4 regions of the Klebsiella quasipneumoniae subsp. quasipneumoniae genome follow, and region 4 is predicted to be linked to each of the others. Evidence: predicted binding sites of a transcription regulator. Region 4 holds the regulator's gene; each other region holds the start of a gene.
What was found. The regulator PurR, encoded in region 4, represses purine synthesis genes. The targets are predictions, from matches to a motif close to CANGCAAACGTTTGCNTG.

Region 1 (7,365 bases), 390 kb from region 4:
GTTGCTGGCGAAAGTGCGCGATGGCGATCTTATTCGCGTGAACGGGCAGACGGGGGAACTGACGCTGCTGGTGGACGATGCCGAACTGGCGGCGCGTCAGCCGCATATCCCTGACCTCAGCGCGTCGCGCGTAGGAACCGGTCGGGAGATGTTTGGGGCGCTGCGTGAGAAGCTCTCTGGCGCGGAGCAGGGCGCAACCTGCATCACTTTTTAAGACGATTAAATTTCTAGATCTGGCGAGAGAAAATCCTGATGAAAAACTGGAAAACAACAGCAGAAGCAATCCTCACCTCCGGTCCGGTTGTCCCGGTTATCGTAGTGAAAAAGCTGGAACACGCGGTACCGATGGCGAAAGCGCTGGTCGCGGGCGGCGTGCGCGTCCTGGAAGTGACTCTGCGCACCGAGTGTGCCCTGGAGGCGATCCGCGCGATTGCTAAAGAAGTGCCGGACGCGATTGTCGGCGCGGGCACGGTTACCAACGTCGAGCAGCTGAAAGCGGTAACAGAAGCCGGCGCGCAGTTCGCTATCAGCCCGGGGCTGACCGAATCTCTGCTGAAAGCGGCGACCGAAGACGGCACTATTCCGCTGATCCCGGGGATCAGCACCGTCTCCGAGCTGATGCTGGGCATGCAGTACGGTCTGAAAGAGTTTAAATTCTTCCCGGCGGAAGCCAACGGCGGCGTGAAAGCGCTGCAGGCGATTGCTGGTCCGTTCGGTCACATTCGTTTCTGCCCGACCGGCGGTATCTCCCCGGCCAACTACCGTGATTACCTGGCGCTGAACAGCGTGCTGTGCATCGGTGGTTCCTGGCTGGTGCCGGCCGACGCCCTGGAAGCTGGCGACTACGATCGCATCACCACCCTGGCGCGTGAAGCGGTGGAAGGCGCGAAGTAAACCGCGCCTCAAGGTCAACAACCCGGTCAGCGGCAACGCGACCGGGTTTTTTTATTATTTATCCTTCGACGATAATCGCCGCGGCGGCGGTTTTAGCCCGCGCCACGGCCTCTTCCACTGAATCGGCGACGGCGAGGGTCACCCCCAGACGACGGGTGCCGTCAATCTCCGGCTTGCCGAACAGACGCAGCTGCAGGCCAGCTCCGACGGCCGACTGCAGCTGGCCGAAGCTGACGTTCTGGCTGGTCAGCTGCGGAAGGATCACCGCGGAAGCGGCTGGGCCATACTGGCGGATGGCGCCGACGGGCAGCCCAAGAAAGGCGCGAACGTGCAGAGCGAATTCCGAGAGATCCTGCGAAATAAGCGTCACCATTCCGGTGTCGTGCGGGCGCGGGGAGACTTCGCTGAAGATCACCTCGTCGCCGCAAACGAACAGCTCCACGCCGAACAGGCCATGCCCCCCCAGCGCCAGCACTACCTTACGGGCGATATCCTGAGCGCGTTCAAGGGCCAGGTCGCTCATCTGCTGCGGCTGCCAGGATTCACGATAATCGCCATCTTCCTGACGATGGCCGACCGGGGCGCAGAAATGCACGCCATCGACGGCGCTGACGGTGAGCAGGGTGATTTCAAAGTCGAAATTCACCACCCCTTCGACGATCACCCGCCCGGCGCCGGCGCGGCCGCCCTGCTGGGCGTAGCGCCAGGCTTCGCTGAGCTGGTCAGCCGAGCGAATAAAGCTCTGGCCTTTACCGGAGGAGCTCATCACCGGTTTGACGATGCACGGCAAGCCGATCTCCGCGACCGCCGCGCGGAAGGCGTCTTCACTGTCGGCGAAACGGTAGCTGGAGGTGGGGAGCTGCAGCTCTTCCGCCGCCAGACGGCGAATGCCTTCGCGGTTCATGGTGAGCTTCGCTGCCCGCGCCGTGGGGACCACTTTCTGCCCGGCCTGCTCCAGTTCGACCAGGGTATCGGTGGCGATAGCTTCGATCTCCGGCACGATGTAATCAGGTTTTTCCTGTTCGATCAGCGCGCGCAGGCTCTCGCCGTGCAGCATATTGATGACGTGGGCGCGGTGGGCGACCTGCATCGCCGGGGCATCGGGGTAGCGGTCGACGGCGATAGTTTCAATGCCCAGACGCTGACATTCAATGGCGACTTCTTTACCCAGCTCGCCGGAGCCTAACAGCATAACTTTGGTGGCTGCCGGGCGCAGCGCGGTGCCTAATACAGTCATAACTCTCTTCCGCAGTAAAAAAAGATGCGGTCGATTATAAACGAAAACGTTTGCGTCTGTCTTTACGCGCGTGAGTTGAGTCCGGAAGGGAAATTTGTTATACTGTATAAAAATACAGTGTCGAGAGGCTGCAGCATGGCGGTTGAAATTAAATATGTGGTGATCCGCGAAGGTGAGGAAAAAATGTCTTTTGCCAGCAAAAAAGAGGCCGACGCTTACGACAAAATGCTCGATCTGGCAGAGGTGCTGAATGACTGGCTGGTAGCATCGCCGCTGGAAATGGACGATGCCCAGCGCGATATCATGGCGATGTGGCTGGCGGAGCGTAAAGAGGCGCTGCAGCATATCCTGCGCGCCGGCAAACTGCCGGAGCAGGATGCGACTGCGCACGATGCTCCCGCGCCGTCAACGGACGCAGAGGCTACCCCGGCGGAAGATGCCGCCGCGCCGGCTGCCAAAACGCGGAAAGCCAAAGCGGCCTGATGGCTGGCGGTTAGCCACTGGCGGGCTGGCGGGCTGGCGGGCTGGCGGGCTGGCGGGCTGGTTGGTCGGTTGGTCGGTTGGTCGGTTGGTGGGTTGGACCCGGTACCGCCGCCGCGCGCACCTTTGCGCATCTTTAGCCATATCTAACATTTCCTGACATCGCGTCGTTTAGGCTGATAACAGTGTTTGTCACCTGAGAGGAAAACCATGGCTAACTGGTTAAATCAACTGCAGTCGCTGCTCGGACAGCAGGGCGCGTCGCCGTCCGGCGAATCGTCAAAAGGGAGCGCCCTGCTGCCCGGCGCCATCGGCGGGCTGGCAGGGCTGTTGGTGGCCAGCAAATCGTCACGCAAGCTGCTGGCGAAATATGGCACCAGCGCGCTGCTGGCTGGCGGTGGGGCAGTAGCGGGTACTGTGTTGTGGAACAAGTATCAGCAGAAAATGCGCGCTCAGAACACACCCGCCCCGACACCAGAGACGGCTGCGGCGCCGGCGGATGTCGATCCGCGCAGCGTGCGGCTGATCACCGCCCTGGTGTTTGCCGCCAAAAGCGATGGGCATATCGACGATCACGAGCGGGCGAAGATTGAAGCCCAGCTTCGGGAGGCCAATATTGACGTTCAGGCCCGGGTCCTGATCGACCAGGCGCTGGCTCAGCCGCTGGATCCGCAGCGTCTCGCCGAGGGCATCGTTGACCCGCAGGAGGCGCTGGAGATCTACTACGTCAGCTGCGCGGTGATCGATATCGACCACTTTATGGAGCGCAGCTATCTCAACGCCCTGGGTGAGGCCCTGGCGTTGCCAAAAGATGTCCGGGCCGACATCGAACAGGATATCCAGTCACAAAAACAGGCGCTAAGCGTTTAAATTATCACGTTTCGCTTGCATCGCCCGCGTCTTTTGCCACCCTTATAGACACGTCATCATTCAGGCGCCACCCTGCGGCCTGAATGCTCTTGTGTCACGAAAAAGCAGCAGAAGAATAACATGCCACCTAAAGCCAAACGGATCCCTCACGCCATGACCTTGCATGGCGATACACGCATCGATAACTATTACTGGCTGCGCGACGATGAACGCGCGCGGCCTGATGTGCTGGAATATCTGCACGCGGAAAACGCCTACGGCAAACAAGTGATGGATTCGCAGCTCAGCCTGCAGGAGCGTCTGCTGAAAGAGATTATCGACCGCATTCCGCAGCGGGAAGTCTCGGCTCCCTACAGCAAAAACGGCTTTCGCTATCGTCAGGTGTACGAGCCGGGCTGCGAATACGCTATCTACCAGCGCCAGTCGGTGCTGAAAGAGGAGTGGGACGAGTGGGAGATCCTGCTTGATGCCAACCAGCGGGCGGCGAAAAGCGAGTTTTACACCCTGGGGGGGCTGGGCATTGCGCCCAACAACCAGCTGATGGCGGTGGCGGAAGATTATCTCTCCCGCCGCCAGTACGGGCTGCGCTTTTGCGACCTCAGCAACGGCGAGTGGTATCCGGAGACCCTGGAAAATGTCACCTCCGGCTTTGCCTGGAGCAACGATTCACGCTTTGTGTGGTATGTGCGTAAACATCCCACCACGCTGCTTCCTTATCAGGTCTGGCGCCACACCGTCGGGACGCCGGCGCAGAGCGACGCGCTGGTCTATGAGGAAAAAGATGAGACCTTCTACGTCAGCGTGCATAAAACCACATCCCAGCAGTTCGTGGTGATCTATCTCTCCAGCGCCACCACCAGCGAAGTGCTGCTGCTCAACGCCGAATTGCCAGACGCCGAGCCGGTCTGCTTCCTGCCGCGGCGTAAAGATCATGAATATAGCCTCGATCACTATCAGCACGCTTTTTATCTGCGATCCAACCGGGAGGGGAAGAATTTTGGCCTCTACCGTACCGTGCTGCGCGATGAAGGGCAGTGGACCACGCTGATCCCGCCGCGTCACGACGTGATGCTCGAAGGATTTACCCTGTTTACCGACTGGCTGGTCGTCGAGGAGCGTCAGCGCGGCCTGACCAGTTTGCGGCAGATTAACCGCAGGACCCGGGAGGTGGTAGGGATCGCCTTTGACGATCCGGCCTATGTCACCTGGCTTGCCTATAACCCGGAGCCTGAAACGTCGCGCCTGCGCTACGGCTACTCCTCGATGACCACGCCCGACACCCTGTTTGAGCTGGATATGGATACCGGCGAACGACGGGTGATCAAGCAGCAGGAGGTTAAGGGGCTGGACACCCGCTGCTATCAGAGCGAGCACCTGTGGGTAACCGCCCGCGATGGCGTCGAAGTCCCGGTCTCGCTGGTCTATCATCGCGACCATTTTCGTAAAGGGAGCAATCCGCTGCTGGTCTATGGCTATGGCTCGTATGGCGACAGTATCGATGCCGATTTCAGCGCCAGCCGGCTGAGCCTGCTCAACCGGGGCTTTGTCTACGCTATCGCCCACGTTCGCGGCGGCGGCGAGCTGGGCCAGCAGTGGTATGAGGATGGAAAATTCCTGTGTAAGAAAAATACCTTCAACGACTATCTGGACGTCTGCGACGCGCTGCTGGCCCAGGGGTACGGCGACCCGCGGCTCTGCTATGGCATGGGCGGCAGCGCCGGCGGGATGCTGATGGGGGTGGCCGTTAACGAGCGTCCAGAGCTGTTCCACGGCGTAATAGCTCAGGTGCCGTTCGTCGACGTGGTGACCACCATGCTGGATGAGACCATTCCGCTGACGACCGGCGAATTTGAAGAGTGGGGGAACCCGCAGGATGAAACCTATTACCACTACATGAAAAGCTACAGCCCCTACGACGGCGTGAAGGCGCAGGCGTATCCGCATATGCTGGTGACCACCGGGCTGCACGATTCCCAGGTGCAATACTGGGAGCCGGCGAAGTGGGTGGCGAAACTGCGTGAACTGAAAACCGACGATAACCTGCTGCTGCTCTGCACCGATATGGACTCCGGCCATGGCGGAAAATCCGGGCGCTTTAAAAGCTATGAGGGAGTGGCGCTGGAGTACGCCTTTTTCATCGCCCTGGCGCAGGGGACACTGCCGGGGAAAGCGGCAGTGTAGGGGCTATTCCCCGAGGTAATGCTTGAGCGTGAGGCGCAGCTCGGGGCTCATGCGGTCGAGATTGTTGAATAACCAGCGCAGATAGCCTGGATCGTTTTCAGCAATCTCGGCGACGGCTTTACCGCGGTATTTGCCGAAGGTGAAGGTGGTGAGCAGCGCCGGCCGACCGGTGATATCGGCCATTTCGTCAGGCGTCCAGCCGGAAACGTTGATGATATCCAGCAGCAGCGCAGCGGTGATATAGCAGTCATACAGCGCCCGGTGGTGATGCAGCCCCGGCGGCGTGGCCACGTTCAGCTTACGTGATTTATAGAGCCCCATATTGCTGTATTTGATCCCCGGCCACAGCCGGCGGGCCAGCTTCATGGTACAGATCCACTCGCCATGCATCTCCGGTAACACCCGACGATCGAAGCTGGCGTTATGCGCGACATACCACGGGCTGCCATGATAGTGCGGAATAATCTCCTCAATCCATGGCTTATCGGCGACCATCTCTTCGGTAATCCGGTGGATAGCCATCGCCTGCGGGCTGATGGGGCGGTCAGGACGCACCAGATGACTCATGGGATTGGTGATCTGCCCGTCGACAATGTCGACCGAGGCGACTTCAACGATGCCCCCCTGCAGTCCGCAGGTTTCGGTATCAATGACGCGCAGCATGGCTCGCTCCAGAGCAAAACAATAAGCGTAAAGCAATTGGCTGGGCTTGCCAACCGACGGCGAGGGGGGAAGTAGGCATTATTTCTGTTTCGGCTCCCAGGGCAGGCGGGACAGCGAGACGGAGGCCAGCCGATGGGCGATCAGTCGTTCGCGGAACCAGTCGCGCAGATGGGCGGGCTGTTCACGCTCGACCAAATCAGCGACCACCGGCATATTATACCGCTCTTTGAAGGCGACGCCGGCGGCGGCGAGATCGACGTTGACTTTATCCATCTCATCTTGCGAAATTTTGGCCAGATTTCTTTCCATCATACACTCCACTCTGCTTGTAAACCCGGTCAGGGCCTGACGCCCGGCTCGACTCTGCCATTATACAGGGTTATTCTCTGTGCTACAGACATAACAAAAGGGAATGACGAATATGCGACTTCTTGCTGGACGCGCGATGCGCCTCTCCGTTGCGTTTGCCGGGCTATTAACCGCGACGGGCGCGCTCGCCCACGCTCACCTGCAGCAGCAGATCCCTGCCGCCGGCGCGCAGTTGGCGGCTTCTCCGCAGACGCTGACGCTCAGTTTCTCCGAAGGCATTGAACCCGCGTTCAGCGGGGTGTCCGTCACCGGTCCGCAGCAGCATGCGGTGGCCACCGGCAAACTGACCCGCAGCGCCGACAATCCCACCCAGGTCACCGTGCCTGTGGCGGAAACCCTGCGGCCGGGAGAATACACTGTGGCATGGCATGTAGTTTCAGTGGATGGCCATAAAACCAAAGGGCAATACACCTTTAGCGTGAAGTAAGCGATGCTGACCGGGCTCTATATTACCCTGCGTTTTGGGCATTTTATCGCCCTGATGCTGGCTTTTGGCTGCGTGCTGTATGGCGCCTGGTGGGCGCCGGTGCCGCTGCGACGCGTACTGATGCTGCGCTTCTATCCGCTGTTGCGCCCGCTGCTGCTGATCGGCGCGCTCTCTACCCTGGCGCTGTATCTGCTGCAGGGGGGGATGATGGGCGAGGGCTGGGCGGATGTCTGGCAACCCGCCG
Region 2 (7,365 bases), 1.0 Mb from region 4:
TACCGAGCTGGCGCTGCAGGCGCGGCATTGTCTGGCAGAGCCTGCGCTATTGATAAGCGTAATGGATAATCTCTACTCCAATGCGGTGCACTATGGCGCTGAATCCGGTAACATTCGTATCCATAGCTACCGGCACGGAGAGCAGGTGCGTATTGATGTCGCCAACAGCGGCGAACCGATCCCGGCCGCGGAAAAGAATATGATTTTTGAGCCCTTTTACCAGGGGAGTCACCAGCGTAAAGGGGCCGTGAAAGGCAGTGGACTGGGGTTAAGCATCGCCCGCGACTGCGTCCGTCAGATGCAAGGGGAGCTCAGTCTGGTTGACGCCCCCGCCGGGCAGGTCTGTTTTCGCATTATGCTTCCCTCAGCGCCGGAATAATCCAACTAATGAATCGATATCGGGGAACTATGTCCCAATTCCTGGCCTGGCGCCGTTCCCTTAGCGGATGGCTGCTCTCAGGCATTGCTTGTCTGACGCTGGCGGGGTGTTCCGCCGGCTTCTCGCCGCATAGTGCGGAAGGTGCCGCCGCCCCCGGGCAGGCGCAGCATCAGGTGGCCGATTTTGTCGCGGTGGACTGCGCCGATATCTGGGCGCACAGCAGCGATGCCAGCGACAAAAACCCCCTCTACTGGCTGCGGGGCATTGACTGCGCCGATCGTCTCGCGCCGGCGCAGGCGCGAGCGGAGGCGAAACGCCATACCGACGACAGCTGGCAGGACGCGTTCCGCCGCGGCATTCTGCTTGCCGATGCCAAAATTACCCCTGACGAGCGCCGCGGGCTGGTGGCGCGTCTCGACACCTTCAGCCCGCAAATCGCCGTTCAGGTCCGCCCGCTGTATCAGCTCTGGCGCGACGGGCAGACCCGTCAGCTGCAGCTGGTGGAGGAGCGAGCCCGCTACGCGAAGCTTCAGCAGTCCAGCGATAGCGAGCTGGAGACGTTGCGCCAGCAGGAGCAGTCGCTGCGCGAACAGCTGGAGCTGACCACCCGTAAGCTGGAGAATCTGACCGATATTGAACGCCAGCTCTCCAGCCGCAAGCCGGGCGGCAATTTCGGCAGCGAAAAAGTGCCGGAGGTGATCCATGACGATCCGTAAACCGGCGCGTTTGCTGCTGGTGGATGACGATCCGGGGCTGCTGAAGCTGCTGGGCATGCGGCTGGTCAGCGAAGGCTATAGTGTGGTCACCGCCGAGAGCGGCCCGGAAGCGCTGCGCGTGCTGGGGCGTGAGAAGGTGGATCTGGTGATTAGCGATCTGCGGATGGATGAAATGGACGGTCTGCAGCTGTTCAGTGAGATCCAGAAGGGGCAGCCCGGCATGCCGGTGATCATTCTCACCGCCCATGGCTCGATCCCCGACGCGGTGGCGGCCACCCAGCAGGGCGTCTTCAGCTTCCTGACTAAGCCGGTTGATAAAGACGCCTTGTATCAAGCCATTGATGAGGCGCTGGAGCAGCGCTCGCCAGCCACCGACGAAGCCTGGCGTCAGGCCATTGTCACCCGCAGCCCGCTGATGCTGCGCCTGCTCGAGCAGGCCGGGATGGTGGCGCAGTCCGACGTTAGCGTGCTGATTAATGGCCAGAGCGGGACCGGGAAGGAGATAGTCGCCCAGGCGATCCACAACGCCAGCCCGCGTCATGACAAGCCGTTCGTGGCGATTAACTGCGGCGCGCTGCCGGAACAGCTGCTCGAGTCCGAACTGTTCGGCCATGCGCGGGGCGCCTTTACCGGCGCGGTCAGCAACCGCGAAGGGTTATTCCAGGCCGCCGAAGGCGGTACGCTGTTTCTCGATGAGATCGGCGATATGCCGGTCGCCCTGCAGGTGAAGCTGCTGCGCGTCCTGCAGGAGCGTAAGGTACGCCCGCTCGGCAGCAACCGCGATATCGAGATCAACGTGCGGATCATCTCCGCCACCCACCGCGACCTGCCGAAGGCGATGGCCCGCGGCGAGTTTCGCGAAGATCTGTTCTATCGCCTCAATGTGGTTAACCTGAAGATCCCGCCGCTCTCCGAACGCACGGAAGATATTCCGCTGTTGGCCAACCATCTGCTGCGTCAGTCCGCCGATCGCCATAAGCCGTTCGTTCGGGCGTTTTCCAGCGATGCGATGAAGCGGCTGATGGCCGCCAACTGGCCGGGCAATGTGCGCCAGCTGGTGAACGTGATTGAGCAGTGCGTGGCCCTGACCTCGTCGCCGGTGATCGGCGATGCGCTGGTGGAGCAGGCGCTGGAGGGCGAGAACACCGCCCTGCCGACCTTCGTGGAGGCGCGCAATCAGTTTGAGCTGAACTACCTGCGCAAGCTGCTGCAGATTACCAGGGGCAACGTCACCCACGCCGCGCGGATGGCTGGACGCAACCGCACTGAATTCTATAAGCTGCTGTCGCGCCATGAGCTCGACGCCAACGACTTTAAAGAGTAGCTCCGCAACATAGCGCAAGTTATGATACGGTAAGCAACCGGTTACGCGACTAAGACAGGAACACCATGAAAAAGATTGATGCGATTATTAAACCTTTCAAACTGGATGACGTGCGTGAAGCGCTGGCCGAAGTCGGCATCACCGGGATGACGGTAACGGAAGTGAAAGGCTTTGGCCGCCAGAAAGGGCACACCGAACTCTACCGCGGCGCGGAGTATATGGTTGATTTTCTGCCGAAAGTGAAAATTGAAATCGTGGTGACCGACGATATCGTCGATACCTGTGTGGATACCATCATCCGTACCGCGCAGACCGGCAAAATCGGTGACGGTAAAATCTTTGTCTTTGATGTCGCGCGCGTGATTCGTATCCGTACCGGCGAAGAAGACGACGCGGCGATTTAACGCTCGCCGCTCGCTGTAGTATTGCCGGGTGGCGCTGCGCTTACCCGGCCTACAAATCCCCGCGTCGTCGGGGCTTACAGCACCTTATGCGGCCCGAAGCATTCGTAATGAATGTTGCCGCTGCTCACGCCCAGATCTACCAGCTGCTTCGCGGCAAACTGCATAAACGCCACCGGGCCGCAGAGATAGAACTGCATTTGCGGGTCGCCGATCTTGCCGGCCAGGGCCGTTAAATCCATCAAACCTTCGCTATCAAACGCGCCGGATTCACGGTCCGCTTCGCTCGGGCTGCGGTACCAGACGTGAGATGTAAACTTCGGCAGGGTTTCACCCAGCGTTTTAACTTCGTCCGCGAAGGCGTGCACGTCGCCGTTCTCTGCCGCATGGAACCAGTTCACCTGACCCTGATGGCGGCTCTTCGCCAGCGCATCCAGCATCGCCAGCATCGGCGTTTGCCCGACGCCGCCGGAGAGCAGAGTGACCGGCGTCTGCTGTTCAACGTTAAGGAAGAAGTCCCCGGCCGGCGCCGCGAGATAGACCACATCGCCTTCGCTGGCATGGTTATGCAGCCAGCTGGAAACCTGGCCGCCTTCTTCGCGTTTAACCGCGATGCGGTAGCCCTTGCCGTCCGCTTTGCGGGTCAGGGAGTACTGGCGAATTTCCTGATATTCGAAATCTTCCGGCTTCAGCCAGATGGCCAGATACTGGCCAGGCTGGTAATCGGCGACCGGCTGGCCGTCGACCGGCTCGAGCTCAAAGCTGGTGATAAGCTGGCTGCGCGGGGTTTTCTTCACGATGCGGAACGCGCGGGTCCCTTCCCAGCCGCCGGTTTTACTGGCGTTTTGCTGATAGATCTCGGCTTCGCGGCCGATAAAGACGTTCGCCAGCACGCCGTAAGCTTTCCCCCAGGCATCAAGGACTTCCTGACCCGGGCTGAACATTTCATCGAGGGTCGCCAGCAGATGGCTGCCCACGATGTTGTACTGCTCCGGTTTGATCTGGAAACTGGTGTGTTTCTGGGCGATTTTTTCCACCGCCGGCAGCAGGGCGGGCAGGTTATCGATATTGCTGGCGTAGGCGGCAATGGCGTTGAACAACGCTTCTCGCTGGTCGCCGTTGCGCTGGTTGCTCATATTGAAGATCTCTTTGAGCTCCGGGTTATGCGCAAACATACGATCGTAGAAATGGGCGGTTAATTTTGGTCCAGTCTCTACCAGCAGGGGGATGGTGGCTTTGACCGTAGCGATGGTTTGAGCGTCGAGCATAGCGTGCTTCCTTGTGTGTTACCTTAATGATGTATTTTAAATGCATCTTAAGGAAATAACCCTGCGTTGTAAATGGTTCTTTAACACTTTCCGCCGTTGCAGTTACAACATGAAGAATTTGCATCACAATCCTGAAAAGAAATCCGTTGATACTGAGAGAGGCGTTATTGCTCAAAGCCTTGTGTCATGCGGAGCCAAACGTTTGCGTAAAATCCTTTGTCAAGACCTGTTATCACAGAATGATTCGGTTATACTGTGGGCCGTTGTCCAATCGGACCGCCTTTTTAGGCCGAAATTTTATTGTTAGCTGAGTCAGGAGATGCGGATGTTAAAGCGTGAAATGAACATTGCCGATTATGATGCCGAACTGTGGCAGGCTATGGAGCAGGAAAAAGTACGTCAGGAAGAGCACATCGAACTGATCGCCTCCGAAAACTACACCAGTCCGCGCGTGATGCAGGCGCAGGGCTCTCAGCTGACCAACAAATATGCTGAAGGATATCCGGGCAAGCGTTACTACGGCGGCTGCGAATATGTCGACGTGGTTGAGCAGCTGGCTATCGACCGCGCGAAAGAGCTGTTCGGCGCTGACTATGCTAACGTCCAGCCGCACTCCGGCTCCCAGGCTAACTTTGCCGTCTACACCGCGCTGCTGCAGCCGGGCGATACCGTGCTGGGGATGAACCTGGCGCAGGGCGGCCACCTGACTCACGGCTCTCCGGTTAACTTCTCCGGCAAACTGTACAACATCATCCCTTACGGTATTGATGAGTCCGGCAAAATTGACTATGACGACATGGCGAAGCAGGCACAGGAACATAAACCGAAGATGATCATCGGTGGTTTCTCCGCTTACTCCGGTATCGTTGACTGGGCAAAAATGCGTGAAATCGCTGACAGCATCGGCGCATACCTGTTTGTCGACATGGCGCACGTGGCAGGCCTGATTGCCGCTGGCGTGTATCCGAACCCGGTTCCGCATGCTCACGTCGTGACCACCACCACCCACAAAACCCTGGCGGGTCCGCGCGGCGGCCTGATCCTGGCGAAAGGCGGTAGCGAAGAGCTGTACAAGAAACTGAACTCTGCGGTATTCCCAAGCGCGCAGGGCGGCCCGCTGATGCACGTTATCGCAGCGAAAGCGGTGGCGCTGAAAGAAGCGATGGAGCCAGAGTTTAAAGTTTACCAGCAGCAGGTTGCGAAAAACGCCAAAGCAATGGTGGAAGTGTTCCTGAACCGCGGCTACAAAGTGGTGTCTGGCGGTACTGAGAACCATCTGTTCCTGCTGGACCTGGTGGATAAAAACCTGACCGGTAAAGAAGCTGACGCTGCCCTGGGGCGCGCCAACATCACCGTCAACAAAAACAGCGTGCCGAACGATCCGAAGAGCCCGTTCGTAACCTCCGGTATCCGTATCGGTTCTCCGGCAGTGACTCGCCGCGGCTTTAAAGAAGCGGAAGTCAAAGAGCTGGCTGGCTGGATGTGTGACGTGCTGGACAATATCAATGACGACGCGGTCATTGAGCGCGTGAAAGGCAAAGTCCTGGATATCTGCGCCCGCTTCCCGGTTTATGCGTAAGCGTTAGCGTTGACATCAAAAAGGCCGCGTTTGCGGCCTTTTTTGCGTCTGGGGATTAGCGGCGGTCGAGCGAAATCGCTCCGGGGCCGGTTACCGCCAGCAGCAGGAAAGCGCCGGCGATGCTGACGTTTTTCCAGAAGTTAATCATGTTCGGCAATACCGCATCGCCAGTCATATCCCAGTAGTGATGGCCAATCACCGCGGTGCCCAGGGTGTAGAAGATAAAGATGACCGCCAGCGGGCGGGTGAAAAAGCCCAGCACAATTAAAATGGCGGCAGGCACTTCCATAATGACGGCGATAATCGCCGCCAGGGTCGGCATCGGCGCGCCGGAGGCGGCCATGTACTGCACCGTACCGTCAAAGCCCAGCAGTTTGGGGTAGCCAAAAAGAATAAACAGAACTACCACGGCGATGCGGGCGATAAGCAGTAGCAGAGAGCGGGATGCGCCAAAATCAAAATAGCGGAGTGTGTTCATAATCAGCTCGTTATGAGAGAAGTGTCCTTTAAACGTAATACACGTTTTTGCTTCCCGCCACGTTAGTTCTGGCAACATCCCCGGTCTGCTGAACAACGAAATTACCGCGTTTTTAACGGGACGCTTTCATCGCATAGCGTTTCGGCGTTCACCGCTTGACCACTCTGGATGAGCTTGCGCAGCGTGCGGATCTCGCGACCGTGATTGAGGGTGACCGCGCCGGTTAACACGCCGTCACGCAGCTGGAACCAGATCGCTTTGCGATCGGCGGGCGCTCCCCGACACCACCACTTTTCGCCCTGCATATCGCCAATAAACTGCAGGTTATCTTCGTACTGATCGGTCCAGAACCAGCCTGGCGCCCTGGCGGGGCGTGGTTTGCCAAGCATGGCCGCAGCGGCAATCTGCGCCTGGATATTGGCATTTTCCCAGCTCTCGACGCGCGACAGCGAACCATCTGATTGCCGCGTCAGCGTGACGTCGCCGGCGGCAAAAATAGCCGGGTCCGAGGTCCTGCCGTCGGCATCCACGACGATGCCATTGTCGGTCTCCAGCCCGGCGCGGCGCGCGAGAGCATCGTTAGCCACGATGCCAATGCCATATACGACCGTCCCGGCGCGCAGGGTTTTGCCACTCTGTAAAGTGAGGGTGAGGTGGGTTCCCTGTTCCGCCTGTTCGATGGCGCGGTTCAACAGCACCCGTACCCCGGCCTGGCGATGGCGGGCCAGCAGGTAATCGCGGACCGGCGGCGGGGCGTTGCGACCCATCACCGTCGACGCCTGCTCCACCACCGTGACGCGACAGCCGCGCTGAATAGCGCTGGCGGCCAACTCCAGGCCGATGGTGCCTGCGCCGACGATAACCACCTCACTCCCTGGCTGCAGCGCCGCGCGCAGACGCGCAGCATCGCCGGCGTGTCGCAGGGTCAGGCAACGTTCCCCCAGCGCGTCGAGCAGCGGCAGCGGCCTGGCGGCGGCTCCGGTCGCCAGCAGCAGTTGTCGCCAGTGAAAGACGCGATTGTCTGCCAGCGTCAGGCTCTGCGCCTGACGATCGATATCGCGCAGCGTCACACCGAGATGCAGCTGGACGTTGTTGTCCTGCCACCAGCTGGCGGGGAGCACCGGCTGTCGCTGCGGATCTGCATCCAGCAGCATCGCTTTCGACAGCGGCGGGCGCTCATAGGGTAAATGGGGTTCATCAGAAAACAGGTGCAGGGGACC
Region 3 (7,365 bases), 1.0 Mb from region 4:
CATCGGTCATCAGAACATTGAGTCCGGCACGACGCGCATAATAGCCAGCGGCGGCGCCGACGGAGCCGCTGCCGATAATGATAAGATCGTATTGCATGGTGAGTTCCGGGTAATTGCCTTGTTAGCAGGGTAATTAACTCCCTGTGCTTATACAAGCCCGAAAATAATTCAGGCACCCGCAGGTGCCTGTTAAGCTTATTGTTAAGTCATTCCGCGTGCCGCGTTAATGTCTGCGGTACTCGTTTTCCTGGTATTCGCCAGATTCAATTTTCGCAATGCCTGCTTCCAGGATTGAAATAAACTGACGTGCGACGTCCGTCGTTAGCCATAGCGTCTGGCCTATCTCAGCATCATGACTGTTTTCTTGAGCGGGGTTCTGGTAGTGCAGGCGCAACATCAGCGCATCGTAGCTATCAACGGTGCTGATGTCCCATCCGACGAGGGGATGGGTCTGAATGACTTCATTATTTTTTTCCATCATAACCCCTTATTCATATGTTAAAAGACAACAATTCTCGAGGTTTAATGCATGTTTTTTGAAGCAAGTTAATTATATCAGGGATCAAGAATAAACTCGAGAAATTAAATGAAAGGCAGCATGATTTTCTTGTTTTGCCGCTTTTTTACTCAAGATAAGCGTGCAAAACGGCCATTTTAGTCGATATTAAGCAGAATAATCAGGAATATTCTGAACATGAGAAGAGGATAAAAAAGCCGGGGCGACCCGGCAAAGAAAAGCACAATGAGGGAGCAAACCAGAGTAACTGGATCCCGCCATGCTTCAGGAGAGGTCGTGGACAAACCAGTCGTCCGCGCTTTCCCAGGTTTCTTGCAGGATTTCGCTTATCCGGTCTTTGTCTTCTTTCAGGCCGCCGAACACCGAGAGCTGATTGCCCGTGGCGTAGCGGACGCTCACCTGGCTGTCGATGGCCGGGAACTGTTCGGCGATACGGCGAGAGAGTTCGTTATTCAGCGCTTCCAGCGCGCCGTTGGGTAAGGCGGTCGTTTTGGCGATAGAGACTTCAATGCGCATAATTGCCCCCTGTGTTTGATACTGGTTATTTATACAGTATCTGGTGAGCATTGACAACAGGGGGCCGCGTTTTTTATCGCTTCATGGTCCAGCGGACGGTTTCACCTGCCAGGAACGGCACCAGGGTGTCATTGGGCAACGCAATACTGTCGACGACGGTCGTCTCTTCACGCACCAGTTCAACATAGCTTTCATTGACCGGCAGACCGTAAAAGCGCGGGCCGTTCAGCGAGCAGAAGGCCTCAAAGTGCTGCAGAGCGTTCATTTCTTCAAACACGGTGGCGTAGCTGCCGAGGGCGGTCGGGGCGTTGAAGCAGCCGGCGCAGCCGCAGCTGGCTTCCTTACGATGGCGGGCGTGCGGCGCTGAGTCGGTGCCAAGGAAGACGCGGCTAAAGCCGCTGGCGACCAGTTCGCGCAGTGCCTGCTGATGAATATTGCGTTTGAGTACCGGCAGGCAGTATAAGTGAGGACGAATACCGCCGACCAGCATATGGTTACGGTTGAACATCAGATGCTGCGGGGTGATAGTGGCCGCCAGCAGTTCATTGCCGTCACGCACATACTCGGCGGCATCTTTGGTGGTGATATGCTCAAAGACCACCTTCAGGCCGGGCAGGCGCTGGCGCAGCGGCTCCATCACGGTTTCAATAAAGCGCGCTTCGCGGTCGAAAATATCAATCTCGGCGTGGGTGACTTCGCCATGTACCAGCAGCGGCATCCCCAGTTTTTCCATCCGCTCCAGCACCGGCATAATGGCGTCGGTGCTGGTGACGCCGTGGCTGGAGTTGGTGGTGGCATTGGCCGGGTAAAGCTTGGCGGCGGTGAACACGCCTTCGTTAAAGCCGCGCTCCAGCTCCGCCGGGTCGAGGGAGTCTGTCAGATAGCAGGTCATCAGCGGGGTAAAATCGTGCCCGGCCGGGACGGCGTCCATAATGCGCTGGCGATAGGCGATAGCCGCCGCGACGGTGGTGACAGGCGGCACCAGATTCGGCATCACGATCGCCCGGCCATAAAACTCACTGGTATAAGGCACGACGGTTTTCAGCATATCGTCATCACGCAGATGGATATGCCAGTCGTCTGGGCGGCGGATTTTCAATACCTGGGATTGTGCTGTCATGGAAGGCTCCGGCTAATAGGTTCAGTCATCAGGGCTGTTTTTTGCCGGGCACTAAGGATAAGCGTAAACGTTTTCCTTTGCACTCATTTCCGTAAAAAATTGAGGGCGCCGCGGCGCCCTGGAGATTAATTGGTAAAGGGGATGACAATCTCGCCCGGCTTCACCTCTATGCCTTTGGCGTATTTCTTCGCCAGCGCTTCACCGGTGCTGGCGTCCTCACGCAGGACATAGGCAGGCTGCTGGCTGAAGTAACTGCGCAGCGACTGATTCAGATAGGGGAGCAGGGCCTGAATGACCGACTGCAGTTTCTCGGGCGCCACTTTGGCATCCACCACCTCCATTTCCTGCAGGAAGATGGCGCCTTTCTCTCTGTCAAAGGTTGGCAGCGCTTTGAGCTTCAGATCGATCGTCGCTTTCTGCGTGCCGAACAGGGAGTTCAGGTCGACGTTAGCGATCCCGGTCAGCGTGACTTTGCCCGGCTCCTCGCGCCCGATGGCGCTGGTGAGGTTCTGCAGTTCGATATGGGCGTCGGCAACGCCTTTCAGACCAATATCTTTGGCAAAATGGTTTCGCTTCTGCAGGGCCTGGTTAATCTCCTGCTCGCTTACTGTGTATTGGGTCAGCTGATTACAGCCGCTCAGCAGGCCGCTGACAATCAGCGCGGCGGCGATCAAAATCTTTTTCATGGGGGTCCTCTGGCTCATATCTTCATTCATCCTGACACAAAGCATCATGACCTGTCAGCACCCTCGATACCAGCAGAATAGGCTGAAAGCAGGAGAAACCGCCGCCGCGCGCATCAGGTCCGCGGCTCCAGCATGCCGGAGGCAGAGCGTTTCGGACTAAACTGCCACCACAGCGCCAGGAAGGTGATAACCCCGATGGCCCCGAGCATCAGCCACGGCAGCTCGGGCTGACCCGCGGCCTTACCGGCATCGAACAGCCAGCCGCCGCCCGCATATCCCAGCGCGCCGCCAAAGGCGAGCCCCAGGCGGCTGAAGCCCATATAGCTGCCGCGCGCCCGGGCGTCCGCCAGCGAGGCGCCCAGCGTCTCCCGGGCGGGTTCGGCAATGATGGAGCCGATGTAAAACAGGCAGATCAGGGTAAACAGCTGTTGCAAACTGCTGGTCATGCCGATGGGGAGCATGGCCAGAGTCATCACCAGCAGACCGGCCATCAGCCGGTGCTCAAGGCGAAAACGTTTTTCGCTCCAGCGGGCAATGGGATAGAGCAGGGTCAGCGAAATGGTGGCTTCGATGGCGTACATCCACTTCACGGCGGCCGGCGAGCCGGCGATGTCATTCACCATGATCGGCAGCATCAGCATCACCTGCACCGCCAGCATGTAATAGCCCGTCAGCGTCAGGACATAGGTGACGAAGCGCTTGTCCCGCAGCACCCGGCCCAGCCCCTCGCGGATCGGCGTTTTCACCGTCGAGAGCTTCCATGCCGGCAGATACCAGGCGTTAAATGCCGCGCAGGCGATAAACAGCGCGGCGCCGGCGCTGCACACCAGGCGGAAATCATACTGCAGCAGCCAGCTGCCCAGCAGCGCGCCAATCACCGCGCCGGCGCTATCCTGCATCATCAGGATGGAGAAAAAGCGGCCGCGCTGATGCGGGCGCACCAGCTTAACCACCAGCGCCGCCCGCGGCGGATCGAACAGCGTGCCGCCGAGCCCGGAAAGTATGCACGAGAACCACAGCACCCACGGCTCATGGGCGACGGCCATCGCCGCGAAGCCGCCGGCGCGCATCAGCATACCGGTGACGATCATCGGTTTGGCGCCGAAGCGGTCGGCGATAGCGCCGCCAAAGATACCTAATCCCTGCTGCACCAACTGGCGCAGGCCGAGCGCGATGCCGACCATCAGCGCCGCCCAGCCCATCTGATCGACAAAGCGGATGGAAATCAGCGGGAAGACGACAAAAAAGCCCAACACGACCAGCATGTTATCGACTAACAGGAAATATTTACCCAGGCTCCTTGCCTGCGAGACGCGGGACATTTCCCCTCCAGGGAAAAATAGAGATAAGCGTGGATATTCTGCGGGCAATCTGCTGCTTTTCCCAGCGCCCTTGCGACAATATTTTTTTATCAAAATGCAAGTTCGATTGAGGCTATTCATCGAAAAGAGGAGATGGCGCAGAAAATGGTATGTTGCTGTTTTCACACCGTCGCGCAGGACAGGTATAGTGAAGGCAGCAAGAATGAAGTCAGGGGGACTGAAAAGGAAATGTTTGGCTATCGCAGTAACGTGCCGAAGGTGCGTTTGACGACGGACCGGCTGGTGGTGCGCCTGGTTCACGATCGTGACGCCTGGCGTCTGGCCGATTATTACGCCGAGAATAAGGCGTTCTTAAAACCCTGGGAGCCGGTTCGTGACGACAGCCACTGCTATCCTTCCGGATGGCAGGCGCGTCTGTCGATGATCGCCGAGTTTCATAAACAGGGGTCTGCTTTTTATTTCGCGCTGCTCGATCCGGAGGAAAAGGAGATCGTCGGCGTGGCGAACTTTTCCAACGTGGTGCGTGGATCATTCCATGCCTGCTATCTCGGCTACTCTATTGGCGAGAAGTGGCAGGGGCAGGGGCTGATGTTTGAAGCGCTGACGTCGGCGATTCGCTATATGCAGCGTACGCAGCATATTCATCGCATTATGGCCAACTATATGCCGCATAATCAGCGCAGCGGCGCGCTGCTGGCGCGGTTGGGGTTTGAAAAAGAGGGTTACGCCAAAGATTACCTGCTGATCGACGGGCAGTGGCGTGACCATGTATTGACGGCGCTAACGACGCCGGACTGGTCAGCGGGACGTTAAGGAGAGAGGATGAAATATCAGTTAACCGCGCATGAAGCGCGCGTCATTGGCTGTCTGCTGGAAAAGCAGGTCACCACGCCCGAGCAGTATCCGCTGTCGGTGAACGCCGTCGTGACCGCCTGCAATCAGAAAACCAACCGCGAGCCGGTGATGTCGCTGAGCGAAGGCGAGGTCCAGACGCTGCTGGATACCCTGGTGAAACGCCACTATCTGCGCACGGTCAGCGGATTCGGCAATCGGGTAACCAAGTATGAGCAGCGCTTTTGCAACTCCGAATTTGGCGATCTGAAGCTCAGCGCCGGCGAGGTGGCGGTGGTGACGACGCTGCTGCTGCGCGGCGCCCAGACGCCGGGTGAATTACGCAGTCGGGCGCAGCGGATGCATGAGTTCAGCGACATGGCGGAAGTGGAAAGCGTGCTGGAAGGGCTGGCGACCCGCGAAGATGGTCCCTTCGTCGCCCGTCTGCCCCGGGAGCCGGGAAAACGGGAAAGCCGCTATATGCATCTGTTTTGCGACGAGATGGATACGCTGATCACGACGGTGGAAGCACTCGCGCCGCTGGAAGAGGATGACGATCTGCGAGCCAGGGTTGAAGCGCTGGAAGGCGAGGTGGCGGAGCTGAAAGCGCGCCTCGATTCGCTGTTACACCATCTGGGGGACTAAAACGTGGGGACAAGATTGCGCATCGGAATGGTTGGCTTAGGCGGCATTGCGCAGAAAGCGTGGCTGCCGGTGCTGGGGGCGGCGGAAAGCTGGACGCTGCAGGCGGCCTGGTCGCCGGGAAAAGAGAAGGCGCTGCGGGTCTGCGAAACCTGGCGGATCCCCTACGCTGAATCACTGGATGCTCTGGCGGCGCAGTGCGATGCGGTTTTTGTCCATACGTCGACGGCTTCACATTATGAAGTGGTGAAACATTTGCTGAATGCCGGGGTTCATGTTTGCGTGGACAAACCGCTGGCGGACAAGCTGAGTGAGGCGGAGATGCTGGTCGAGCTGGCGGCGCGGCGGCGTCTGACGCTGATGGTCGGTTTCAATCGCCGCTTCGCACCGCTCTACCGGGAGCTGAAGGGACGGCTGGGCGAGGCGGCCTCGCTGCGGATGGATAAGCACCGCAGCGATAGCGTGGGCAACGATCTGCGCTTTACCCTGCTTGATGACTATCTACACGTGGTGGATACCGCGCTATGGCTGGCCGACGGTCAGGCGCGTCTGCGCGGTGGCGCGCTACAGATCACTCCGCAGGGCGAGATGCTCTATGCCGAACACCAGTTCAGTTCGCCCCGGCTGCAGGTCACCACCAGCATGCACCGCCGCGCAGGCAGCCAGCGCGAGTGGGTGCAGGCGGTGACGGATGGCGGGCTATATGCCGTCAGCGAGATGCGCGAATGGCAGGAAGAGTGCGGTCACGGCGTGGTCCAGCGCCCGGTCGCCGGCTGGCAAACCACCCTGGAGCAGCGCGGCTTTGTCGGCTGCGCGCGCCATTTTATCGAATGCGTGCAAAATCAGACCGTTCCTGAAACTTCAGGCGAACAGGCGCTGCTGGCTCAGCGGGTGGTCGACAAACTCTGGCGCGACGCCATCAGCGAATAATCCGTTGTAACAACTGACAGTAGTAATTCATGTTGAACCCGGTAGACTATCGCCACTTTCCAGCGCCCGCATTTGCGGGCGTTTTACTCCAGGGTTTGGAATAACAGCGTAATGAACCTTTTAAAATCACTGGCGGCCGTCAGTTCGATGACCATGTTTTCGCGCGTGCTGGGCTTTGCCCGCGATGCGATTGTGGCGCGCATTTTTGGCGCCGGGATGGCGACCGACGCCTTTTTCGTCGCCTTCAAACTGCCTAATCTGCTGCGGCGTATTTTTGCCGAAGGCGCCTTCTCGCAGGCGTTTGTGCCGATCCTTGCCGAATATAAAAGCAAGCAGGGCGAAGATGCCACCCGGGTGTTTGTCTCGTATGTCTCCGGATTGCTGACCCTGGCCCTGGCGATCGTCACCGTTATCGGGATGCTGGCGGCGCCGTGGGTGATCACCATCACCGCCCCCGGGTTTGCTGATACCGCCGATAAATTTGCGCTGACCACCCAATTGCTGCGCATTACCTTCCCCTATATTTTGCTGATCTCCCTGGCCTCGCTGGTGGGGGCGATCCTCAATACCTGGAACCGCTTCTCGGTGCCGGCCTTTGCGCCGACGTTCCTTAACGTCAGCATGATTGGCTTTGCGCTGTTTGCCGCGCCGTACTTCCATCCGCCGGTGCTGGCGCTGGCCTGGGCTGTCACGGTCGGCGGCGTGCTGCAGCTGGCCTACCAGCTGCCGCACCTGAAGAAGATTGGCATGCTGGTCCTGCCGCGCATCAATCTGAAAAATGCCGGCGCGATGCGGGTGGTG
Region 4 (7,365 bases):
CGGGAGCATCTGTTGCCCGGACCATTTTTGCAGCAGCGCGCGACAGCCATAGCCGCCCACCAGAAAAGCGATGGTCTGCGGGATATAGCTCAGGCCGATGGCGGTCGGGCCGTAGCCCATCTCATGAAGGATAAACGGCGAACCGGTAAGCCAGGCGAAGAAGCTGGCGGAGCAGGCGGCGTAGATCAGGACGTTGCCGCTGTATTCCCGGGAGCGCAGCAGCGCCAGAAAAGTGATTTTCTTTTCAGCCACAGTGGCCGACTTAGCGGCGGCCTTCAGGCGCAGGGCAGGCAGCATCAGCAGCAGAGTGATGGCAAACAAGGTGGCGAAGATGGCTTGCCACTCGAAGTGCACCAGCAGCCAGCTGCCCAGCAGCGGGGCCAGCGCAGGGGACAGTCCTACCAGCGGCATAATAGTGGCGAAGATGCGGTTGGTGCGCTGGGCGGGATAGTAATCGGTCACCATCGCCTGCCAGGTAACCGCCGCGGCGCAGACGCCAATCGCCTGCAGAAAACGCAGCGCCAGCATAAGCGTGGCGTTCTGCACCCACAGCATCCCCAGGCAGCCGACCGCGAAAATCGCCAGGCCGCTCAGCAGCACCGGTTTGCGCCCGTAGCGGTCTGACAGCGGCCCCCAGAAGAGCTGGCCCAGCGCGAAGCCGGCGAGGAACAGGCTCAGGCTGGCGCTAATGGATGCGGCGGAGGTGTCGAGATCCTGCTGCATGGCGGCAAATGCCGGCAGGTACATATCGGTGGCCAGAAAGCCCAGCACGCTCAGGCCGGCCAGCCAGACTAAAAATCCTTTCCCAGGTTGTGACATAACGTTCTCATTTTTGGAGTACAGGTACGATGCCGCAGAGTGTAGGGAGTGCATTGTGGCTTGTGAAACGCTAATATTTGTCACATGCATTCAAAAATTTTGCAGGCAGAAAATGTGGTCTGAATACTCTCTGGAAGTGGTTGATGCCGTCGCCCGTAACGGCAGCTTTAGCGCGGCGGCGCAGGAGCTCCATCGGGTGCCTTCCGCCGTCAGCTATACCGTGCGTCAGCTCGAAGAGTGGCTGGCCGTCCCGTTGTTTGAGCGCCGTCATCGTGATGTGGAGCTGACCCCCGCCGGGGTCTGGTTTTTACAGGAAGGGCGCTCTGTTATCAAAAAAATGCAGATCACCCGCCAGCAGTGCCAGCAAATTGCCAACGGCTGGCGCGGGCAGTTGTCGATCGCGGTGGACGATATCGTGAAACCCGCGCGGATGCGCCAGATGATCGTGGATTTCTATCGCCATTTTCCCGACGTCGAGCTGATCGTTTTTCAGGAAGTGTTCAATGGCGTATGGGATGCGCTGGCCGACGGCCGCGTGGAGCTGGCGATTGGCGCAACGCGCTCTATTCCGGTTGGGGGCCGCTATGCGTTCCGCGATATGGGGATGCTGAGCTGGGACTGCGTGGTGGCGAGCGATCACCCGCTGGCGAAGATGGCGGGGCCGCTGAGCGACGATGTCCTGCGCAACTGGCCGTCGCTGGTGCGGGAAGATACCTCGCGTTCGTTGCCCAAACGGACAACGTGGCTGCTGGATAACCAGAAGAGGGTGGTGGTCCCCGACTGGGAATCGTCGGCTACCTGTCTGTCGGCAGGGCTCTGCGTCGGCATGGTGCCAAGCCATTTCGCCCGGCCATGGGTGGATCGCGGCGAGTGGACCGCGCTGGCGCTGGAAAATCCGTTTCCGGATGCGGCCTGCTGTCTGACCTGGCAGCAGAATGATGCTTCGCCGGCGTTAAACTGGATGCTGGACTACCTGGGGGACAGCGACACGCTGAATCGGGAGTGGCTGCGGGCGCCGGAGTGATCCGCGCCCGCCAGTGCTTTAGCGACGATAGTCGACAAACGGGCCATCCGCCACCGAGCGGCGTTCGACCAGCCGAGGGTGCACTTCAATAGACTGCGACTCTTCGCGCTTGTTGACGATACGATCCAACAGCATATTGAACGCGGCTTCACCCAGCGAATCTTTCGGCTGATGAATGGTGGTTAACGCCGGGCTGAAATAGCGGGCGTTGCGCACATTATCATAACCGATCAGCGAAATGTCCTGCGGCACGCGCAGCCCCATTTCATCCGCGGCGCAGATAGCGCCCATCGCCATAATGTCGCCGCCGCAGAAGACCGCCGTTGGACGGTGTTGTTGGCTCAGGATCTGCTGCATGGCGCGGTAGCCGGACTCCGGCTCGAAGTCGCCCTGTACAATCCAGTTTTCCGGCACGCTGATATGCGCCTCTTTCATCGCCTGCATGAAGCCGGCCAGTCGCCCCGCGCCGGTGTTGCGCTCCAGCGGGCCCGGGATCACGCCGATTTCGCGGTGACCGCGTTCAATCAGGTAACGTCCGGCGATATACCCGCCCTGGAAGGCGTTATCGATTACCGCATCGGTAAAGTCGGCTTTTGCTTCGCCCCAGTCCATCACCACCATCGGAATATGGCGATACTCTTCCAGCATGCTCAGGACGGAGTCCGGGTATTCGGAACACATCACCAGCAGACCGTCGACGCGTTTTTGCGCCATCATCGACAGATAGGCCCGCTGTTTTTCCGGGTCGTTCCAGGCGTTGCCGAGGATCAGGGTATAGCCCTTCTGGAAGCAGCTCTTTTCAACGGACTCAATGATTTCAGCGAAATAGGCGGCTTCGCTACTGGTCGCCAGCAGGCCAATCGATTTTGTATGATTGACTTTCAGGCTGCGGGCCACGGCGCTCGGCGAGTAGTGCAGCTCTTTAATCGCCGCCCATACCGCATTGCGCGTCTCTTCGGCAACGAAACGGGTTTTGTTAATTACATGTGATACAGTTGTAGTGGAAACGTTTGCGCGCTTCGCTACATCTTTAATAGTTGCCATTACATCTCACTCCATGCCTTGACCTGATCGCCTGATCATCGATACGTAAACGTTTGCCTACACACACCCTGAATACAATTTTCAACATTGCATCACGTCGGGAAAACGACACAGAACGACAGGAAGGGGTCAATGGCCGATACGCTTTTAAATTAGCGTGGGATTTTGTCCGATCTTGGGGCAAAGTGGAAGAGCAAAAATGTGCATCGCCCTAAATCCCGGAAGATTTTTGCGATTTTTTGTGCAAAAATGAGCAAGCTCACTTTTGGTGTGGGGATAACAAGAGGGAAAAATGATGGATACCAATTTAAAGTTTTCGCTGATCACCACGATTATTGCCCTCGGCGTGATCGTCGCATTCAGCCTGACCGCCATACTGCACTAATGTTCCGATGAGGGAGGAGCGCGGCCTCCTCCCCGTATCCCGCCATTATTATCAATTCTGCAAAAATCTTTTGTCATTTCGTTCACTTTTGTTTTTTTGTGATTGATGTCATGCTTTTGACTTCTGATGTTATGCCGTCCTCCCTGACGGTCTGATGGAGTCATTGAATGAAAATCAACTTTCCTTTACTCGCGCTGGCGATCGGCGCCTTTGGCATCGGGACCACCGAGTTCTCCCCGATGGGATTGCTGCCGGTGATTGCCAAGGGCGTGGACGTCTCGATACCGGTAGCGGGAATGCTGATCAGTGCGTATGCCATCGGCGTCATGGTCGGCGCGCCGCTGATGACCCTGCTGCTGTCCCATCGCGCCCGACGCAATGCGCTGATTTTTCTGATGGGGATCTTCACCGTCGGCAACCTGCTGTCATCCATTGCGCCGGATTACACCACGCTGCTGCTGTCGCGCATTATTACCAGCCTCAATCACGGCGCCTTTTTTGGCCTGGGGTCGGTGGTGGCGGCCAGCGTGGTGCCCAAGCACAAGCAGGCCAGCGCGGTGGCCACCATGTTTATGGGCCTCACCATCGCTAATATCGGCGGCGTGCCTGCCGCGACCTGGCTTGGAGAAACCATCGGCTGGCGGATGTCCTTCCTCGCCACCGCGGGGTTAGGCCTGCTGGCGATGGTGAGCCTGTGGTTCTCCCTGCCGAAGGGCAGCGCGGGCGAGCGGCCGGATGTCAAACAAGAGCTTTCGGTCCTGTTACGGCCGCAGGTGCTTTCTGCCTTACTGACCACCGTGCTGGGCGCCGGGGCGATGTTTACGCTGTATACCTACATTTCGCCGGTACTGAATACGCTGACCCATGCTTCATCGCTGTTTATCACCGCGATGCTGGTGCTGATTGGTGTTGGTTTTTCGCTGGGCAACTATCTGGGCGGCAAATTCGCCGACCGGTCGGTCTCCCGCACGCTGAAAGGCTTTCTACTGCTGCTGATGGCGATCATGCTGGCGATACCGCTGCTGGCGCAATCCCAGGCGGGTGCGGCTATCAGTATGATCGTCTGGGGCGCAGCCACCTTTGCGGTAGTGCCGCCGCTGCAGATGCGAGTGATGCGCGTGGCGCATGAGGCGCCGGGTCTCTCTTCTTCGGTGAATATCGGGGCGTTCAACCTGGGCAACGCGCTGGGCGCCGCCGCCGGCGGAGCGGTGATCTCCGGCGGACTGGGATATGCGTTTGTGCCGGTGATGGGCGCGATTATTGCCGGTCTGGCGCTGCTGCTGGTCTGGTTTAGCGGACGAGCGCAGCCGGAGGAGGCCTTTGCCAGCCAGTCATAAACGGTGGGGAAGGGTGTAAAAAAAACCGCAGCAGGGGTCACTCTGCTGCGGTTTGTCGTTTATGCGGCCAGGTTAGCGGCAACAAACTTCCAGTTAACCAGCGCCCAGAAGTGGTCCAGATAGCTTGGACGGGCGTTGCGGTAGTCGATGTAGTAAGCATGTTCCCAGACGTCAACGGTCAGCAGCGGCTTCGCGTCGGTGGTCAGCGGGGTACCCGCGTTGCTGGTGGAGACGATAGCCAGGCTGCCGTCGGCATTTTTAACCAGCCAGGTCCAGCCAGCGCCAAAGTTTTTCGCCGCGGCGTCGGTAAATTTGGCCTTAAACTCTGCGAAGCTGCCGAAGGATTTGGCAATCGCGGCCGCCAGCTCGCCTTCCGGTTCGCCGCCGGCGTTCGGCGCCAGGCAGTTCCAGTAGAAGGTGTGGTTCCAGACCTGCGCCGCGTTGTTGAAAACGCCGCCTTCAGAGGTGCGCACGATCTCTTCGAGCGATTGACCTTCGAACGCGGTGCCTTTGATCAGGTTGTTGAGGTTAGTGACATACGCCTGGTGGTGTTTACCGTAGTGGTATTCCAGGGTTTCTGCGGAAATGTGCGGCGCCAGGGCGTCTTTTGCATATGGTAATGCAGGTAATTCAAACGACATTGCTACTCTCCTTATAACTTTTTTGTTTTATCTCACATTGACAAGATGAGGTTTTCACCTGAATCGCGTTCTGACCGCCCGACGCTGTCGCGTCCCGGGCCTGTTATTGTATTGAGAATGTTAACATTTGCCGCAGGCAGTGAAAAGCCTTACAACGATAAAGGCTATTATCGCCGGCGCAACTGCCGAAGGCTTAACCGTTTTCTGCGGAGCGGCGCGTTAAGACGCCCGCAGATGTTGCAAAAATGTATAAGTAAAAGGAGGCTGGGTCTCCAGCCTCTCGCCGCGATGGTTAATTTCTCATCAGGCCATCTGAAGACCCCCGCAGCGCAAACGACTGAGTGAAAATAATCATTTTAAATCAAATGATTAATGACGATATGCTTTCAGGTAATCGCCGCTATGCCAATAATTCATTGTCTATTTTGATATTTGTATGACAAATATAGCCACCGGCAGCAATTTCCACAGGATGGCTACGATGGCAAAAACAGATGAAGTGGTAAGCCCGAAAATGATCCCGGTCGTGCAGGGGATCGTTGACTGGATCGAAGCACATATTTTTGACACCCTGCCGGTGAGGGCGGTAGCGAAAAAGTCCGGCTACTCGCACTGGTATTTCCAGCGGCAATTCGCCATGGTGACCGGCTGCACGCTGGCGAGCTACGTCAGCCGCCGGAAGATGACCATCGCGACAATCTACTTAACGCAGACCGAGGCCTCCATGCAGAGTATTTCCCAACGTCTGGGGTACGACGGGCAGGCGGCGTTCTGCCGCACCTTTCACCGTCACTTTGGCATGTCGCCCACCCGCTATCGTCGGGAAGCGCCGGTCACAGAGGCGAATATGCAGTTTCCCCTGACGGTGGGGGCGGAGAACGCGCAGGTGAAGAGGGCTGCCGCCGTAGCGGCAGACCGGGATCAGCGAATGGTTTTCGGGGTCATGACGCGACGGGCGCCGACGTAATGACGTACCCAGTAATCTTCGCTCAGGGAGGTGATTTGAATATCGCGCCCCGTGCGCGGGGACTGAATGAATTTCCCGTTGCCTACGTAAACGCCAACGTGGTCGGCAGTGCCGCGTCCGCGGGTGCGGAAGAAGACCAGGTCGCCGCTCTGCAGTTCGTCACGATCGACCGGACGCGCATCGCGCAGGTGGTACATTTCATTGGCGGTACGCGGGATATGAATCTTGACCAGGTCTTTGTAGGCGTAATAGACCAGCCCGCTGCAGTCGAACCCGGTGCGCGGCGAGGTGCCGCCCCAGCGATACGGTTTACCCAGCTGGCCCATCAGTTTGTTCATGGCGGTACTCTGCGCTTTTTGCACCCGGACTTTATGCGCGTCGGCGATCGTCAGATTCGCTTCGCTGGCCTCGGGTTTACAGCGTTTTTTATAGCCCTTACGCACCACGCATTTGCTTTTGACGCTGTTCAGCGCCAGGGTCGGCTCGGCGCTGGCGGCCACCGTTTTTGCGCACTGCTTTTTATACCCTTTACGCAGCACGCATTTTTTCGTGGCGCCGGCGGCCTGACGATGAAGCGCGGTTTGGCTTGCTGCGGTAGAGCGGGTAGGGAGCCGGGTGCTCGAGGATTTTTTACTGGTGGTTTTAGCGGTGGTTTTACTTTTTTGACTGGTTGTTTTTTTCTTGCGCTCTGAGCCGCTTTTCGCGGGCAACGCCTTCGGCGAGGCGGAGGCGTGCGTATGCCCTGAAGCCTGAGCCAGTGGCGTGAATGAGATAGATGTGAACAGTAATGCACAGAGCGATATCGCGATTTTGTTTAGCCGCGCCACTGAGCAATCCCCTGATTAATTACAGACATGTACAAATGCCTGACGATGAATGACAAACCGGAACGATTCTAAAGCATAAAAACCCGGAAAGTTAATATTCTTTTGTATCAAAAATGTCGATTGGTTAACGATTGCAAGAAAACGCGTCAGACATTGACCGCCTCGCACAGAAAATGCGCAACGCGCGCCTGCCCGTGACGGCAAAATGATATTTTTAAGGCAACTTCGCGCAACAGAAGATAAAATATGAATAGTGAAAAAAATGTTATTATCGGTCCTGCCCTCGGGACGCTACAATGACAAGTTACTGCCGTAGAAAGA

Region 1: a site for PurR is predicted at 2,171-2,188, ahead of purT (formate-dependent phosphoribosylglycinamide formyltransferase). Genes of this name have one in related genera too.
Region 2: a site for PurR is predicted at 4,280-4,297, ahead of glyA (serine hydroxymethyltransferase). Genes of this name have one in related genera too.
Region 3: a site for PurR is predicted at 2,214-2,231, ahead of pyrC (dihydroorotase). Genes of this name have one in related genera too.

Annotation. Positions count from the first base shown of each region.
Region 1 covers NZ_CP084876.1:1,894,750-1,902,114, forward strand. The annotation lists gene edd (phosphogluconate dehydratase) at 1-214, shown strand, start outside; gene LGM20_RS09175 (bifunctional 4-hydroxy-2-oxoglutarate aldolase/2-dehydro-3-deoxy-phosphogluconate aldolase) at 253-894, shown strand; gene purT (formate-dependent phosphoribosylglycinamide formyltransferase) at 953-2,131, opposite strand; gene LGM20_RS09185 (YebG family protein) at 2,267-2,614, shown strand; gene LGM20_RS09190 (tellurite resistance TerB family protein) at 2,822-3,481, shown strand; gene ptrB (oligopeptidase B) at 3,602-5,662, shown strand; gene exoX (exodeoxyribonuclease X) at 5,666-6,325, opposite strand; gene LGM20_RS09205 (DNA polymerase III subunit theta) at 6,404-6,634, opposite strand; gene yobA (CopC domain-containing protein YobA) at 6,747-7,121, shown strand; gene copD (copper homeostasis membrane protein CopD) at 7,125-7,365, shown strand, end outside.
Region 2 covers NZ_CP084876.1:1,290,638-1,298,002, forward strand. The annotation lists gene LGM20_RS06430 (sensor histidine kinase) at 1-379, shown strand, start outside; gene qseG (two-component system QseEF-associated lipoprotein QseG) at 409-1,095, shown strand; gene glrR (two-component system response regulator GlrR) at 1,082-2,419, shown strand; gene glnB (nitrogen regulatory protein P-II) at 2,485-2,823, shown strand; gene hmpA (NO-inducible flavohemoprotein) at 2,898-4,088, opposite strand; gene glyA (serine hydroxymethyltransferase) at 4,414-5,667, shown strand; gene LGM20_RS06460 (DoxX family protein) at 5,723-6,145, opposite strand; gene hcaD (phenylpropionate dioxygenase ferredoxin reductase subunit) at 6,247-7,365, opposite strand, start outside.
Region 3 covers NZ_CP084876.1:3,292,651-3,300,015, reverse strand. The annotation lists gene solA (N-methyl-L-tryptophan oxidase) at 1-97, opposite strand, end outside; gene bssS (biofilm formation regulator BssS) at 224-478, opposite strand; gene dinI (DNA damage-inducible protein I) at 782-1,033, opposite strand; gene pyrC (dihydroorotase) at 1,107-2,153, opposite strand; gene LGM20_RS16100 (lipoprotein) at 2,279-2,839, opposite strand; gene mdtH (multidrug efflux MFS transporter MdtH) at 2,953-4,161, opposite strand; gene rimJ (ribosomal protein S5-alanine N-acetyltransferase) at 4,390-4,974, shown strand; gene LGM20_RS16085 (YceH family protein) at 4,984-5,637, shown strand; gene LGM20_RS16080 (Gfo/Idh/MocA family protein) at 5,653-6,564, shown strand; gene murJ (murein biosynthesis integral membrane protein MurJ) at 6,676-7,365, shown strand, end outside.
Region 4 covers NZ_CP084876.1:2,289,660-2,297,024, forward strand. The annotation lists gene punC (purine nucleoside transporter PunC) at 1-819, opposite strand, end outside; gene punR (DNA-binding transcriptional activator PunR) at 932-1,843, shown strand; gene purR (HTH-type transcriptional repressor PurR) at 1,862-2,887, opposite strand; gene cydH (cytochrome bd-I oxidase subunit CydH) at 3,180-3,272, shown strand; gene LGM20_RS11135 (MFS transporter) at 3,440-4,609, shown strand; gene sodB (superoxide dismutase [Fe]) at 4,669-5,250, opposite strand; gene LGM20_RS11145 (helix-turn-helix domain-containing protein) at 5,732-6,217, shown strand; gene LGM20_RS11150 (C40 family peptidase) at 6,172-7,044, opposite strand.